Regions from separate parts of the Bradyrhizobium sp. Bra78 genome, predicted to be linked through region 2. Evidence: predicted binding sites of a transcription regulator. Region 2 holds the regulator's gene; the other holds the start of a gene.
What was found. The regulator LexA, encoded in region 2, represses DNA repair genes until DNA is damaged. The targets are predictions, from matches to a motif close to TGTTCNNNNTGTGTTCNG.

Region 1 (7,468 bases), on a different contig from region 2:
GGATGTCCTTCTTGCGCAGCTTGCGGTGCGAGCCGATGACGAAGCGGTGTGCCTCGTCCCGCAGCCGCTGGATGAAATAGAGCACGGGATCGCGCGGCTCCAGCTTGATCGCCTCGCGCTCCGGCATGAACAGGGTCTCGCGGCCGGCATCCCGGTCGGGCCCCTTGGCCACCGACATCAGCGAGACCTGGGTCAAGCCGAGATTTGTGAAGATCTCGCGGACGGCGTTGAGCTGGCCACGGCCGCCGTCGATGATCACGAGATCGGGCCATTGCGGGAAATCGTCGTCCTTGACCTTGGCGCCCTCCTCGGGCGGATTGATCAGGCGCTTGAAGCGGCGCTCCAGCACCTCGCGCATCATGCCGTAGTCATCGCCGGGCGTCAGCCCTTCCGACTTGATGTTGAACTTGCGGTACTGGTTCTTCACGAAACCGTCCGGGCCGGCGACGATCATGGCCCCGACTGCGTTGGTGCCCTGGATGTGGCTGTTGTCGTAGACCTCGATCCGCTTCGGCGAATGCGGCAGGCTCAGCGTCGTGGCCATGGCGTCCAGCAGGCGGCCTTGCGTCGCGGTGTCCGCGAGCTTGCGGCCCAGCGCTTCGCGCGCATTGGTGAGCGCGTGGGTGACGAGCTCCTTCTTCTCGCCGCGCTTGGGCGCTGCGACCTCGACCTTGTGGCCGGCCTTGATCGACAGCGCATTGGCGAGCAGCTCGCTCTCCTCGATCTCGTGCGAGAGCAGGATGTTCCGCGGCGGCGGCTTGTCGTCGTAGAACTGGGCAAGGAAGGAGCCGAGCACCTCTTCGGGCGTATAGCTCTTCTCCGCGCGCGGAAAATAGGCGCGGTTGCCCCAGTTCTGCCCGGTGCGGAAGAAGAACACCTCGACGCAGGAGAAGCCGCCGTCCTGGTGGATGGCGAACACGTCGGCTTCCTCCACCGTGCGCGGGTTGATGCCCTGCTGCGACTGGATCGCCGACAGCGCGGCGAGGCGGTCGCGGTAGAGTGCCGCGGTCTCGAATTCGAGCTCGCCGGAGGCCTTCTCCATCTCGCCGGCGAGCTCCTGCTTCACCGCCTGGCTCTTGCCGGACAGGAAGTCGCTCGCCTCGCGCACCAGGGTCGTATAGCCGGGGAAGTCGATCTCGCGGGTGCAGGGACCGGCGCAGCGGCGGATCTGGTAAAGCAGGCAGGGCCGGCTGCGGCTCTCGAAGAAGGAATCCGTGCAGGAGCGGATCAGGAACGCGCGCTGCAGCGCCGTGATGGTGCGGTTGACGGCGCCGGCGGAGGCGAACGGGCCGAAATAGCGCCCGGGCCGGGTCTGCGCGCCGCGGTGCTTGAGGATCTGCGGCGCCCAATGGTCGCCGGTGATCAGGATGTAGGGAAACGACTTGTCGTCGCGCAGCTGCACGTTGAAGCGCGGCCGCAGCTGCTTGATGAGGTTGGCCTCCAACAGCAGCGCTTCGGTCTCGGTGTTGGTCGAGACGATCTCGACGGTCACCGTGGCGGCGATCATGCGCAGGATGCGCGCCGGCTGCGGCGCGCTTTGGCGGGCATAGTTGGACAGGCGCTTTTTGACGTTCTTGGCCTTGCCGACATAGAGCACGTCGGCGGTCGCATTGAGCATGCGGTAGACGCCGGGCGAGGTGGGGGCGAGGCGCACCGCGCGCTCGATCGCCTCGTGGCCGGTCGCCAGCGGCTCTTCGCCGACCGCGCCGTTCTCTTCCAGGATATCAGGCAGCCGCGCATCGTCCTCGTCGTCACCGCTTGCGGTCGCGGGATCGAGGTCCGGCGGCCCCATGTCCGTTTCCCGGGACGGGGCGTCCGGCGCGGTGCCGCGCACGGGTCTGCGCGCGCGCGCGTCGTCCGGATTGTCAGGGGAATCGTGAGCCATGGAACGAATTTAGGTGCTGGGGCGACCGATTTGAAGTTCCGGCCGTGCCGTACGCACAGATGACGGCGCAGTTCCCGGTAACACTTGCTTAAGCCTGTTAACAGCGCGGTAACCCGGCTTAACAGCGCTTTAACTTAAAACTCTCGATAAATCTTACGCGAAAAGATCTTGGTTTCGTAACCATGCGACACGGCCCGGCGCGGCGATGCCGGCATCGCACAGGTTGCGACAGTTGCGTTGGAGTGTGTGATGAAGAGGCTCGTTGTGGGCGCGGCCGCGTTGGTCGCAGCCGGCTGGACAGCTTCGGCAGAGGCCGCCGATCTCAGTTACGGGCAGCGAGCGCCCTATACCGTCAACCAGCCGCTCAACGCCTATAGCTGGGCCGGTCCGTATCTCGGCGGCAATGTCGGCTATGAATGGGGCTCGGTGAGCAACTCTCCCGTCAAGCCCTCCGGCTTCGTCGGCGGCGTGCAGGCCGGGTACAATTTCCAGAACGGCCCATGGGTGTTCGGTGTCGAAGGCGACATCCAGGCCGCCGGTGCCGACGACACGTTTGCGCCGTGGAAGTTCTCCAATCCGTGGTTCGGCACGCTGCGTGGCCGCGCCGGCTATGCCTTCAGCAACATACTCTTCTACGGCACTGCCGGTCTCGCTTTCGGTGAGCTGCGCGCGCAGACCTTTGGCTGGACGGAGTCGCACACCAGCGCCGGCTGGACCATCGGTGCCGGCGCGGAAGTCGGCTTCGCGCCGAACTGGAGCGCCAAGCTCGAATATCTCTACATCGATCTGTCGTCGAGCCAGTTCGCAATTACGGGCGTGTCAAACGGCTATAGCGCCAGCGTTGTGCGCGCAGGCGTGAACTATCACTTCTGATAGCCAAAGAAGAAAATACCGGACCACAGCCTCCCGGCCGCTCGCGGCCGGGATTTTTTTTACGCCAGGTGTTTCGTCAGAATCGCTAGGAGAGGATGACCAAATTGACCGCTTTCGGCCCCTTCCCCTTCTTGTCCGGTTCGACTTCGAAAGTAATACGCTGTCCTTCGGCAAGGTCCTTCAGTCCGGCCCGCTCCACAGCTGTAATATGCACGAAGACGTCGCGGCCTCCGTCGTCCGGTTTAATAAAGCCGTAGCCGCGTTCGCCGTTGAAAAACTTCACCGTTCCCGTCATGGCCATCGGGAAACTCCCCCTCATTGCTCCTCCGCCGCGACGCAACTCACGTCACGACATGACCGGGCCTTACGAAGCCCGGGAGCTGGCCATCCTTGGGCGGACCTTTCGGTCCGGTCGGATCTTTCTTAGGCCTTCACTCCGCCGCAACCATTCGCGGAAGCGGAACGTAAAGCCGGTCACGGAAACAGCATAATACGGTTCTTTGCGGATTGACTACCGCTCCTGCATATTTTTCCCAAGAATGCCGGAGTGTTACGGCCTCGGCACCTCTAATCGGAATCTGGCAGCGCCGCCCTGGCCGAGCGGCATTTCCAGCTCGGGCAGGATCGTCTTGAGCTCGCCATGCAGCGTGTAAGGGGGATTGACGATCAGGAGGCCGGTGGAGGTGAGAGCCGAGCCGTCGGCTTGCGGCGCAACGCTGAACTCGAGGCGCAGGCAATTTGCCGGCGGCTTTGCTGCGGCTGCGAGCCGAGCCACTGATTGCGCCAGGGCGTCGGTGGCACGCCGGCTCTTGGCGGGATACCAGATTACATAGATACCGGTCGCCCATTTCGCGAAAGCCGCCGAGAAGGCTTCGCCGAGCTTTTCGAACTCGTCCTTTGCCTCGAACGGGGGGTCGATCAGCACGACCCCGCGCCGTTCCTTGGGCGGCACGAAAGCCGGCAGCGCCACCCAGCCGTCGAGATCGACCACGCGGGCCTGTTCGTCGCGGCGCAGCACGCCGATCAGCGCCTTGCGCGCCTTCGGCTCGAGCTCGCAGGCGACGAGGCGGTCCTGCGGCCTGAGCATGCCGCGCGCGATCAGCGGCGAGCCCGGATAGGCCTTGAGTTCGCCCTTCGGATTGTAGGCGCGGACGATGTCGAGATAAGGCTTCGTCAGGGCTACGGTCTCGTTCGACAGCCGCGCCTGCATCAGCCGCGCGATGCCGGTCAGCCACTCGCCGCCGCGGCGCGCCTCGTCGCCTTCGAGATCGTAGAGGCCGGCGCCGGCATGGGTGTCGATGACGCGGAACGCCCCGGGCTTGTCCTGCAGATAGGTGATGATGCGTGCCAGCACGATGTGCTTGATGACATCGGCGAAGCTGCCGGCATGGAAGGCGTGGCGGTAGTTCATGAGGAAGAGTTACGACATCGGGCGATGAAAGTAACTGTTGTCATTCACGGCGGTGCACCCGCACCGAACCATGAGGCGCAATTGCGCATCTGAGAATCCATTTCGCCGCCGCCGATCTGGATGCCGGGATTTCGCGCATGTGCGCCCGGCATCACGTGCCGAGAGCTCGCGCTACCCGCCCCTGATCGGCGGCATCGTCACCTGGTCGCGGCGGCAGGCGCGGCGGTCGGTCTCCTCGCAGGCCCGGAATTGCAGGTCCTTGCTGAGGCAGATGCGGACTTCGGACAGCCGCGTCCGGTTGCAGGTGATTGAGACGGCGGCATTGCTGAGGCCCGGGTTGGCCTTGATGAAAGCCTCCTCGACCTCCGCCGGCGCCACGGTCTTGGCTTGCGACAAATCGAGATATTCGGCCGGAATCTTGATCGCGGCGCGCGCCTTTCGGATCGTCTCGAAATAGCCGCGGTCGGCAAGCCCCGAGCAGGTGCCGTGCTTGTCCCACTCGTTGAAGATCAGCCCCGGCGCGGGCATCAGGTCGAGCATCGAGGAGACGATGCTGCGGTTCAGCCGCGGCGCCGGCCGCTGGCAATATTCCGGAAAACCGTTCTCATATTGCGGCCACAGACCATGCACCACGAAAGCGTAGGGCCGTCCGCTGCACTGGATCTGCGAGCGGCCGCCGCGCTCCGCCGCCTCCTCGCAGAAGGAGGGAGACCACGACAGCGAGAGCACATAGAAGTCGAATTCGCCGGGCGCGTTCTGCCGCTTGTCCTGGGCCTTCGCGCCGCCGGCGAGGGTGGCCAGTCCCGCGGCCAAGGTCAGCGAGATCGTCAGGCGGGAGAACGAATGCAATCTGGAATGAAACATGGCGACGCCCCTCAACTAGACTGTGCAACCGAGCCTAGCAGGCGATAAGAACATTTCAAGAACAAAATTCGAGCCGGGAGCGTTTAGTCGCCCGATCGGTGCGAATCAGCGCTCTTCCGATCAGGGCTTGTAATCAGGGCCTGGCGGCGCGGCAGGCCGGGTTGTAGGCCCAGTTGCGGTCGAGCCCGACCACGCACCATTCGACGCCATTGCCGTAGCCGGCGAAGCCGCCGTCCTCGATGATCGAGAAGTGCACTTTGCGCATCTTGCCGTCGGTGAGCATGGCTTCGCCGGTGCAATAGCGGCGCGGAATATTGTCGGACTGCCAGGGCCGGAAAGCGGTCTCGTGAACGGCTGTAAAGCCGGTGATCTTCAAGGAGGAATTCCAGAACGAGCTTTCCTTCTCCCAGAACTGGGTGGCGATCGTCGGCAGCGCCTTGTCGCAATCGGCGACGGCACCGTCATAGCGCGGCCCGCTCAGCCAGAAATTCAGCTCCAGCGGATTGGCGGCCCTGGCCTCACCGAGCGACAGCGCCCCGAACAGGAGGCCTAGCACGGCGGCAAAACGGAGTGATTTCAGGGGGGGCGAGGCGCGCATGGGCAATCCAGACAGCATGATCTGCGAGGGTGGGACGGTGCCGCGAAGGCCGGGCGGGGTCAAGTGCAGCGCGGCAACACTCGGCCAAGAGTTGACTGCAATGCTGCGTCAGACAGGCCTTCCGTTCTTTTCACAGCCGCGCAGGCACCGTAAACTGGCGCCAACCAATTGGAGTAACGGGAATGCGAATCATTGCGGCCGCGGGCCTTCTTGCCTTGGGTATGATGGCGAGCCAGTCGGCGCGCGCCGATCTTCTTCCGGTGCCTCCGTTCAAGGGCAACGACACCGGCGGCATCATCGCCTATTCGATGGCGACGCAGGTCGATGCCCGGCAGGCCGCGGTCGACCACTGCGCGCGCTACGGCAAGGTCGTGAAATTCCTTGCGGTGCAGGCCTATGAGGGCGGCTACATCTCGTTCTCCTGCCGCTGGGTGCCCTATGGTGCCGCCGACCAGCCGATCCGCACGCTCTACTGAGGCGTTGTCGTAACGCCGCGTCTCTCAGCCGGGAGCCTCTCACATGACGCGCAAACTTGTTTTGCTCGGCTCGACTCTTTGCCTGGTGCTGTCGGCCGGTGCGGCCTGCGCCGACGATCTGCCGGTGCGTAAGGCCGGTCTGTGGGAGCTGAAGATGGCCAGGACCGGCTCGGCGATGCCGGACATGACCATGCAGCATTGCACCGACGAGAGCGTCGACAAGGAGATGAACAACAACGTCTCGCCGATGGCCAAGCAGATCTGCGCCAAGCAGGACATCAGGAAGACCGCGACCGGCTATGTCAGCGATTCCGAGTGCAACGTCGCCGGCATCAGCACGACCTCGCATGCCGAGATCACGGGCGATTTCAACTCGGCCTACACCGTGAAAACCTCCTCGCACGCGCAAGGCGGCGCCGCCGGTACCGCGGGGCGCGATACCACAATGACTCTCGAAGCGAAGTGGCTGGGAGCCTGCAAGCCGGACCAGAAGCCCGGCGACATCGTGATGCCCGGCGGCTTCAAGATGAACGTGCGCGACGTCGACAAGCTGAAAGCGCTGCTGCCGAAATAGGCGGCCGCGCCGCGAAACCGGTGCGCCCCCTCGCCCCGTTCCTACGGGGCGAGGTGAGAAGTAACTACACCGGTATCCGCACGCTCGCTCGCAATCCCCCCATCGGGCTGTCGCCGAGCGTGATGTCGCCGCCGTGCGAGCGGGCGATGTCGCGGGCGATGGCAAGGCCGAGGCCGGTGCCGCCTTCGTCCTGGTTACGGGCGTTGTCCAGCCGCAGGAACGGCTTGAACACCTCTTCGCGCAAATGGGCGGGAATGCCCGGGCCGTCGTCGTCGACCGTGACGGTCAGATAACGGTGATCGCGCTGGCCGGTGATGGCGATGGCCTTGCCGTAGCGGGCGGCGTTGGTGACGAGGTTGGCAAGGCAGCGCTTGAACGAGGCCGGCTTCACCGTGACCACGGGCAATCCGTTGAACGCGACGGTCGCAGTGTGGCCGTGACGCTCCGCGTCGCTGCGAAGCTCCTCGAGCGCCTGCGCCATGTCGGTCGGCTGCGACTGCTCGCCGGAATCGCCGCGCGCGAAAGCGAGGTAATCCTCCAGCATCATCGACATCTCGTCGACGTCCTTGCGCATGCCTTCGAGTTCGGGGTTGTCGCCGATCAGCGCCAGCTCGAGCTTGAACCGGGTCAGGATGGTGCGCAGATCATGGCTGACGCCGGCGAGCATCGCGGTGCGCTGCTCCATCGTGCGCTCGATGCGCGATTTCATTTCGAGGAAGGCGACCGCCGCGCGCCGAACTTCGCGCGCGCCTCTGGGTCGGAAGTTCGGCGCCTCGCGGCCCTTGCC
Region 2 (7,468 bases):
GCGCACTGCAATCGCCGGCGCGAAAGAACAGCGCCGAGCGGGTCTCGTTCGGAACCCATATCTCGAAGCGTCGCGCGATCGGCGTGGCTTGCGCGGAGAGGAATGTCAGTACCCAGGTATGGTCTACGCCGGTCCGATAGGGAACGCCGACGCCCAGATTGATCCCGACCTTGGCCGCGTCCTCCCAGCGCAGGAAGCTCTTCGCATCGTGCAGGTCCTTGATGATCAGCGGCAGCCCCGCCTTCCAGGTCCGCCCGGGCAGGCCGAAACCGCGCGGAAATTTGGTGTGGCGGGAGTTGAATTCGAACATGTCGGCGGTGCCGTAGTAGCCGTCGACGAGCCCCATCTCGTGGGAGACGTCAGGGTCGTTGTGCCAGAGCTCGATCGCGCCGACATGGGCCTCTTCCTCACCGCAGAACAGCACCATGACGGCCTGGAGGAATTCGCCGGCGAACACGGGCACCGCCACCCCACAGGTGAGGCCGGCTGCGAGGGCCTGATCGGTACGCTTGAAATAGGAGTTGGCGAATTTGGTGAGGATCACGGGGTGGCCGGAGGCCCAAGCCTTGCCGGGAAGGCCCTCGTCATATCCGAAATGCAAGCCTTCGCTGACGGCCTTGAACGCGGACAGCCCTTCGCCGTAGAGGCCGCCACCGAACTCCAGCCGCATGCGCGTCCGGTCCGGCACCCAGAGTTCAACGACGCGAATGAAGGTTTTCATCGAGCATGTCCGCCGTCTCAAGCCTTGACAGCATCGGTCATTTGGCTGTGTGGCGGACGTTCAAAATTCAGGCAGGGCGGCTCAAACTTCGTGCGGCGGGAAAAGCGCAACGGCTTGGTCGATCCGATCGGATTTCGCGGGGCGCAAGCCATACCGTCTCGCCGGCCACGGCCGGCGATGGCAATTCGATCCTGGCCTCCGACCTTGCGGCCGGAAGCGGCTGTGTTCAGCCGATCGGCAGCCGGGTAATCGTCGGCTGTCTGTCGGCAGTGATCTGCGGCTTGTGCTCGCGTTCGCCGGCCGGCTGCTGCGTCACCGGCAGTTGCAGCACGGTTGCGTGCTGGCCTTCAACGAGCTGCGTTACCAGCACGTATTTACCGTCGGGGAATTCGATCGCGTCATGATGGCGATCGGGAATGTGCGGATCGATCTTGCCGAACTTCCCGACGCGGGAATTGATGGTGCGCGTCCAGATCCAGCGATTGTCGTAGCGGACGTTGTCGGCAAAGGCGAGCTCCGTTCCCGGCAGCAGGCAGACGGCAACTGTCGGATCGGCTGCGGACGCAAAGCCGCGCGTGGAGGTGCCGCGGAAGGTTGTCGTGACGATCGTCTCGCCGACTTCGGCGGGGCGCGACGCGACGGCATGCAGGCTGTAGTCACACATCGGGTGCTCCTCTTGCGAAGACAGCGACCCGCGTCTCTTATCGAGGCGCAGGCCTCTATCAGAGTTCAAGCACGCAACGGTCTGCTTGGTTGTAGGCAAATCTGCGGCTGGGATCCGCAGGCCACGATCACATTAACTTTCCCGAATCCAATAGGAACAAAGCCTCTTCCCGTGCATTCTGCAGGCGCGTGTCAGCGCCCTGAGGGGGCCGACCATCCCGAATAATGCCAGCTCGGTTGCGACGGCAGGCGATTGCATTGCGGCCGGCGCGGGCTCGTTCGCTAACCGCCACCTTTGCAGACAGGGCGAGGCGGTTGTGCGGCGGCTTGCGACGCTGATACTGCGATCAGCGCCGCCGCGACTGTGCTCAAGACGATCTGGCGCATGGCTGTTTCCTCGAGCTGCTGAGGCCGCGAAGCGGTGCTGCTTCATGCGGCGTGCCGAGGATGAAGCGCCGGAGGAGGGGCCGGATAATCTGCGCGAAACCAGAAAGACTACCCAGCGGGAGCGGACAATCGTCCGCTCCAATCGTCGATGGCGATCGTTGCTCATGCGAGCGCGGATGCGCCGGATACTTTCCGGTATCAGTATTTCCGGTACAGGCCGATCAGCTTGCCCTGAATCTTCACCCTGTTGGGCGGCAGGATGCGCACCTCATAGGCCGCGTTGGCGGGCTCGAGCGCGATCGAGGCGCCGCGACGGCGGAAGCGCTTGAGCGTCGCTTCCTCGTCGTCGATCAGCGCCACCACGATGTCGCCGGTATCGGCACTCTCGTTGCGCTGGATCAGCGCCATGTCGCCGTCGAGGATGCCGGCCTCGACCATGGAATCGCCGCGCACTTCGAGCGCGTAATGCTCGCCCGAGCCGAGCATGTCAGGCGGTACGCTGATGGTATGGCTGCGGGTTTGCAACGCCTCGATCGGCGTGCCGGCCGCGATGCGGCCCATTACCGGCACGGCAACGGGGCGTTCGCCCTCGTCGGCAGACAGGCTTGAGCTCGCGCGGACCTTGCCGAGGTTGCCCTCGATGACGCTCGGCGTGAAGCCGCGGCGGCTGCCGGCGGCCGCCTGGAGCTCGGGCAGCTTGATGACTTCGATCGCGCGGGCGCGGTTGGGGAGGCGACGGATGAACCCGCGCTCCTCGAGCGCCGTGATCAGGCGGTGGATGCCCGACTTCGAGCGCAAGTCGAGCGCATCCTTCATCTCGTCGAAAGAAGGCGGCACGCCGCTTTCCTTCAGACGTTCACTGATGAACCGCAGAAGCTCGTATTGTTTGCGCGTTAACATCTCGACCTAAGTCCCCCGGTTGATGTCGTTCGATTCCGAGACGCTGAATTCAGCAATATGCCGCGACATGCTCGAAACAAATCATGAACGGACACTATATGTTCGATACATGTTCCGCAACTGCTTAATTTACCGTGAACAGAGCAAAGTTCGCGGAACGCGCATTGGCGGGACGCTCAGACGGGGAGCCGCAACACTTCGCAAGGCGAGCCCGTCTCGGCTTTCGGCGCGAACGGTGCGCGCACGAGAAGTGCCTGTGCCGCAGCGAGATTCGCAAGCAACGAAGAATCTTGATGGCTGACGGGAAGGGCGACGAGCGTGCCGTCGTCGCGCTGCTCCAGACGTGCGCGCAGATAGTCCTCGCGCTGGTCGTTGGCGCCGACGTCGCGGCCGAGCACGGCGCGCTCGCGGTGATGATGAATTGCGGCCCGGCCCGACAACGCGCGAATCAGCGGCACCATGAACAGGAAGGCGCACACATAGGACGACACGGGATTGCCGGGCAGGCCGATCACAGCCATCGCGCCGAGCCGTCCATGCATCATCGGCTTGCCTGGCCGCATCGCGATCTTCCAGAAGGCCATCGCGACGGCTTCGTCCCTCAGCGCCTGCTGGACCAGATCGTGGTCGCCGACCGATGCGCCGCCGGTAGTGATGAGGACGTCTGCGCCGCTCGCGCGCGCGCGGCGGATGCCGGCGGTGGTGGCCTCCAGCGCGTCGGCGGCAATACCGAGGTCGACGGTTTCGGCCCCCTCGCTGCGAGCCAGCGCATGCAGGGCATAGCCGTTGGAATAGACGATCTGGCCGTGACCGGGCGTGGTGCCCGGCATCACCAGCTCGTCGCCGGTGGCGAGGATTGCGATCTTCGGACGGCGGCTGACGGCGAGGTGGGGGTGATTCATCCCGGCGGCGAGCGCGAGGTCGCGCTCGGTGAGCTGGCTGCCCTTGCGCAGGAGCACGTCGCCCTCGCGGAAATCGACGCCCGCGGGGCGGATGTGCCGGCCGGAGATCGCGGCTTCCTTGATCGTGATGCGCTTGCCGTCAGCGACGGTGTCCTCCTGGATCACCACGGCATCCGCGCCATCGGGAACGACGCCGCCGGTGAAGATCCGCACGGCCTCGCCGGCGCCGACCGATCCTGCGAACGGCCGGCCCGCGGCGACCTCGCCGATCACGGCGAGGGTCGAACCGATCGTTGCGGCATCGGCCGCGCGCACCGCGTATCCGTCCATCGCCGACATTGCCTGCGGCGGCTGCGTGCGCCGCGCGACGACGTCGCGCGTGAGCACGCGATGGTAGGCGTTGTCGAGGGAAACCGTCTCCTCCGGCAGCGGATCCGCACCCGCCAGCACCGCGGCAAGCGCGTCAGAAACCGGCATCAGGGCCACGGCGAAAACTCCTGCTCGGCGCGTTCGGGCGAATGTTCCGCCAGTCTTCTAGCCGAGCGCGGGCGCAGAGGCAAAACAGCTGAGCGGGCGTAACTCAGCTCGCTGCTCACACTGCACTTGAGGGCGAGATCAGGCCCGTCGCGGCATGGTCCCGAGAACGAGACAGATCGGCAGAAGCGTGGCCATGGCAAGGACGATCATGGCGAGCGCCACGGCCAGCATCGGTCAGCTCCTCGCCTGTCCATCCGGACTGCCGTCCAGTGTGACGTCGGGAGCTTTTGGACCTTGATCCTTGTCGGGCAGCGGATCGGCCTGAGATTTCAGGTCGGCGGCCTTGCTGATCAATTTTGCGGAGAGGTCAGAATCCGAGGTGGTTCTGGCGAATTTCATCAGCAGGGAGGCCTGCTTCGTGAGGTAGGTTTTGCCCAACACGTCGATCAATCCGATGTAGAATTCCCAACGGACTAATGAGTCCCGAGACGGGCATTCGTTCCCGGAACTCTGTACAAAAATGCACAAAGTCTTTTGGTTCCTCGCCGTTAGGCGAAATAGGTCCCGAAACGGTCAGATTCCCAGCGCCGTGAGGGCATTTCCAACGTCGCGGGGGGAGGTCACATGGACCGCCGTCAAGCCGCGGGCTCGCGCCCCCTCGACATTCTCGGCGAGGTCATCAAAGAACACGATGCGCCCGGCGGGTACGCCGATCGCGGAGACGACGTGGTCGAAGGCCTCGGCATCCGGTTTGCGCAGACCGATGCTGGACGACAAATACAGCTCGTGGAAATGGCCTAGCACGTCGGCATATTCCTTCGAGAAATAGTCCACATGGGGACGGTTGGTGTTGGAGAAGGCGTAGAGCGGCATCCGCTTCGCCGCCCGCGGCAGCAGCTCGGCGATGTCGGGCATCTCGCCGGCGAAGATCGCGTTCCAGCCCTCCAGGAACTGCGCATCCGAGATGCCGATCCCGAGCGAAGAGCGCAATGAGGCGAAATAATCCTCGTCGCTGATCTTCCCCATCTCGTGCAGCCGATAGGCTTCGCTATCCCGCACATAGCGCGCGACGATGGCGTCGGGCTTGCAGCCGGCATGGCCCGCCCAGCAGGCGATCGCCCTGGAGAAATCGATATCGAGCACCACGCGGCCGAGATCGAACAGAAGCGCATCCGCGCTGCCGGGAGAGAGCGGTGTCACCTGCATCCTTTCACTCAGTATCGATATGGCTCGTGATCGAACAGCGGAAACGCGCTGAACACGCTCGGCGCGTTGGTTGCGGCCGCCTGGTGCAGGCAGGATTTGTCGACCCCGGCGAACGAGGTGGCACCCAGCAGGCCGAGACAGCGCAGCACTTCGTCCTCGAGCAACTCCAGCATCCGCGCCACGCCGGCTTCGCCGGCCGCCGCCAGCGCCCAGCATTGCAGCCGGCCGATGCCGACGAGGTCGGCGCCCGCGGCGATGGCCTTGACGATGTCGGTGCCGCGGCCGAAGCCGCCATCGACCATGATCTTGGCGCGGCCCTTCACCGCGTCGACGATCTCGGGCAGCAAATGCATGGCGCCGCGGCCGTGATCGAGCTGGCGGCCGCCATGGTTGGAGACGTAGATCCACTCGACGCCGTGATCGATCGCGATCTGCGCGTCCTCGGCGGTGGCGATGCCCTTCAGGATCAGCGGGATATTGAACTTGTCCTTGATCATCTTCACGGTCCGCCACTCCAGACCCTTCTGGTAGTCGCCGCCGGTGGCGCGCAGGCGGCTCTCCCGAACGTAACGCTTGGCGATGTCACGTTCGCGACGGCTGTAATGGGCGGTGTCGACCGTCAGGCAGAAGGCGGCATAGCCGTTCTTCTCGGTCCGGCTGACGACATCGGCGACGAAGGCATCGTCGCCGCGGACATAGAGCTGATAGATTCGCAGCGCGTCGGGGGCGGCTTCGGCAGTCTTCTCGAGCCCGGGCTCGGACACCGAGCTCAGCATGTGCGCCGCACCGAACGTGCCGCAGGCGCGTGCAACGCTCGCCGCGCCATCCGGATCGAAGATCTCCAGCGCGCCGACGGGCGCGAGCACCAGGGGCAGGCGCATCCTGCGGCCGAAATGCTCGACCGTGCCGTCGACCTTGCGAACGTCGCGAAGCACGCGCGGGCGGAAGGCGATCTCGTCCAGCGCCATGCGGTTGCGGCGCATCGTGGTCTCGGTCTCGGCGGCGCCGACGATATAATCCCAGGCATTCTGGTTGAGATTGGCACGCGCTTTGCGGATGAATTCGTGCAGATTCTGGAACGGCTCGTTGCTGGCGCCGAGTTCGACGTTCCTTTCCGGCCGGATGCTGGGTGCTTCGTTCATTGTTATCCTCCCGAGAATTTGAAGCCTTGTCTGATCGCCTAACCCGTCCGGCTCTGCAAAACCATCCTAAATTGGGTATGACTGCGCGGCGTGGCCGGTCCGCCGATTCCCGCCGCGCCCGAACGGGTTCTGCAACGTTGCCAAAAGGTTAGGTTCGAACGACGGGATTTTTTCGGTGTAACCGCCGGCGTGGCATCCCGGCCTTGAAGAAACCAGAATGGTATTGTGAGAAACAGGCTGGATCGCCATTTGCATGGCGGCTCCCAGCCCAACCGAAGCGCGAGAAAAAGGCCAGCCTATCCATGCGGAAAACCCTGCTGTTCCCTCTGGGCGCGCTCACGGGAGCGTGTCTGACCCTTCTGGTAGCCAGTCCGCACGGCGGCGTATGGGCAGCACGGGCGGCAGCGAGTGCGGATGACGCCTATTCCAAGCTCAATTTGTTCGGCGAGGTGTTCGAGCGGGTGAAGGCGAGCTATGTCGAAAAGCCCGACAATGCCAAGCTGATCGAAGGCGCGATCACCGGCATGGTGACCTCGCTCGATCCGCATTCGCGCTACATGAACGACAAGGCCTGGACCGAGATGCAGGAGACCACCTCCGGCGAGTTCGGCGGGCTCGGCATCGAGGTCACGATGGAGGAGGGCCTGGTCAAGGTCGTCTCGCCGATCGACGACACGCCGGCGTCGAAGGCCGGCATCATGTCGGGCGACCTCATCAGCAAGATCGATGGTGATGCCGTGCAGGGCATGACGCTCGAGCAGGCCGTCAACAAGATGAAGGGGCCGGTCGACACCCAGACCAAGCTCACGATCGTGCGCAAGGGCGCCGACGCCCCGCTCGACGTCGCGATCAAGCGCGAGATCATCCATGTGCGCCCGGTGCGCTTCCACGTCGAGAACGGCGACATCGGCTATATCCGCGTCACCTCGTTCAACGAGCAGACGACCGACGGCCTGAAGAAGGCAATCGCGTCGATCTCGAAGGAGGTCCCGCCGGAGAAGCTCGTCGGCTATGTGATGGACCTGCGCAACAATCCGGGCGGCCTGCTGGACCAGGCCGTGTCGGTGTCG

Region 1: the regulator LexA is predicted to act here: its motif matches at 5,080-5,097, upstream of OC450_RS11780 (ribonuclease T2).

Annotation. Positions count from the first base shown of each region.
Region 1 covers NZ_JALJRE010000004.1:242,420-249,887, forward strand. Annotated here, with positions in the region: gene uvrC (excinuclease ABC subunit UvrC) at 1-1,885, opposite strand, end outside; gene OC450_RS11765 (outer membrane protein) at 2,135-2,758, shown strand; gene OC450_RS11770 (cold-shock protein) at 2,844-3,059, opposite strand; gene OC450_RS11775 (23S rRNA (adenine(2030)-N(6))-methyltransferase RlmJ) at 3,309-4,169, opposite strand; gene OC450_RS11780 (ribonuclease T2) at 4,341-5,033, opposite strand; gene OC450_RS11785 (hypothetical protein) at 5,167-5,631, opposite strand; gene OC450_RS11790 (hypothetical protein) at 5,814-6,107, shown strand; gene OC450_RS11795 (DUF3617 domain-containing protein) at 6,151-6,681, shown strand; gene OC450_RS11800 (ATP-binding protein) at 6,746-7,468, opposite strand, start outside.
Region 2 covers NZ_JALJRE010000010.1:248,049-255,516, forward strand. Annotated here, with positions in the region: gene OC450_RS22935 (GAF domain-containing protein) at 1-721, opposite strand, end outside; gene OC450_RS22940 (hypothetical protein) at 948-1,385, opposite strand; gene lexA (transcriptional repressor LexA) at 1,970-2,671, opposite strand; gene glp (gephyrin-like molybdotransferase Glp) at 2,848-4,059, opposite strand; gene OC450_RS22955 (hypothetical protein) at 4,285-4,491, opposite strand; gene OC450_RS22960 (HAD-IA family hydrolase) at 4,624-5,256, opposite strand; gene OC450_RS22965 (alpha-hydroxy acid oxidase) at 5,265-6,398, opposite strand; gene OC450_RS22970 (S41 family peptidase) at 6,701-7,468, shown strand, end outside.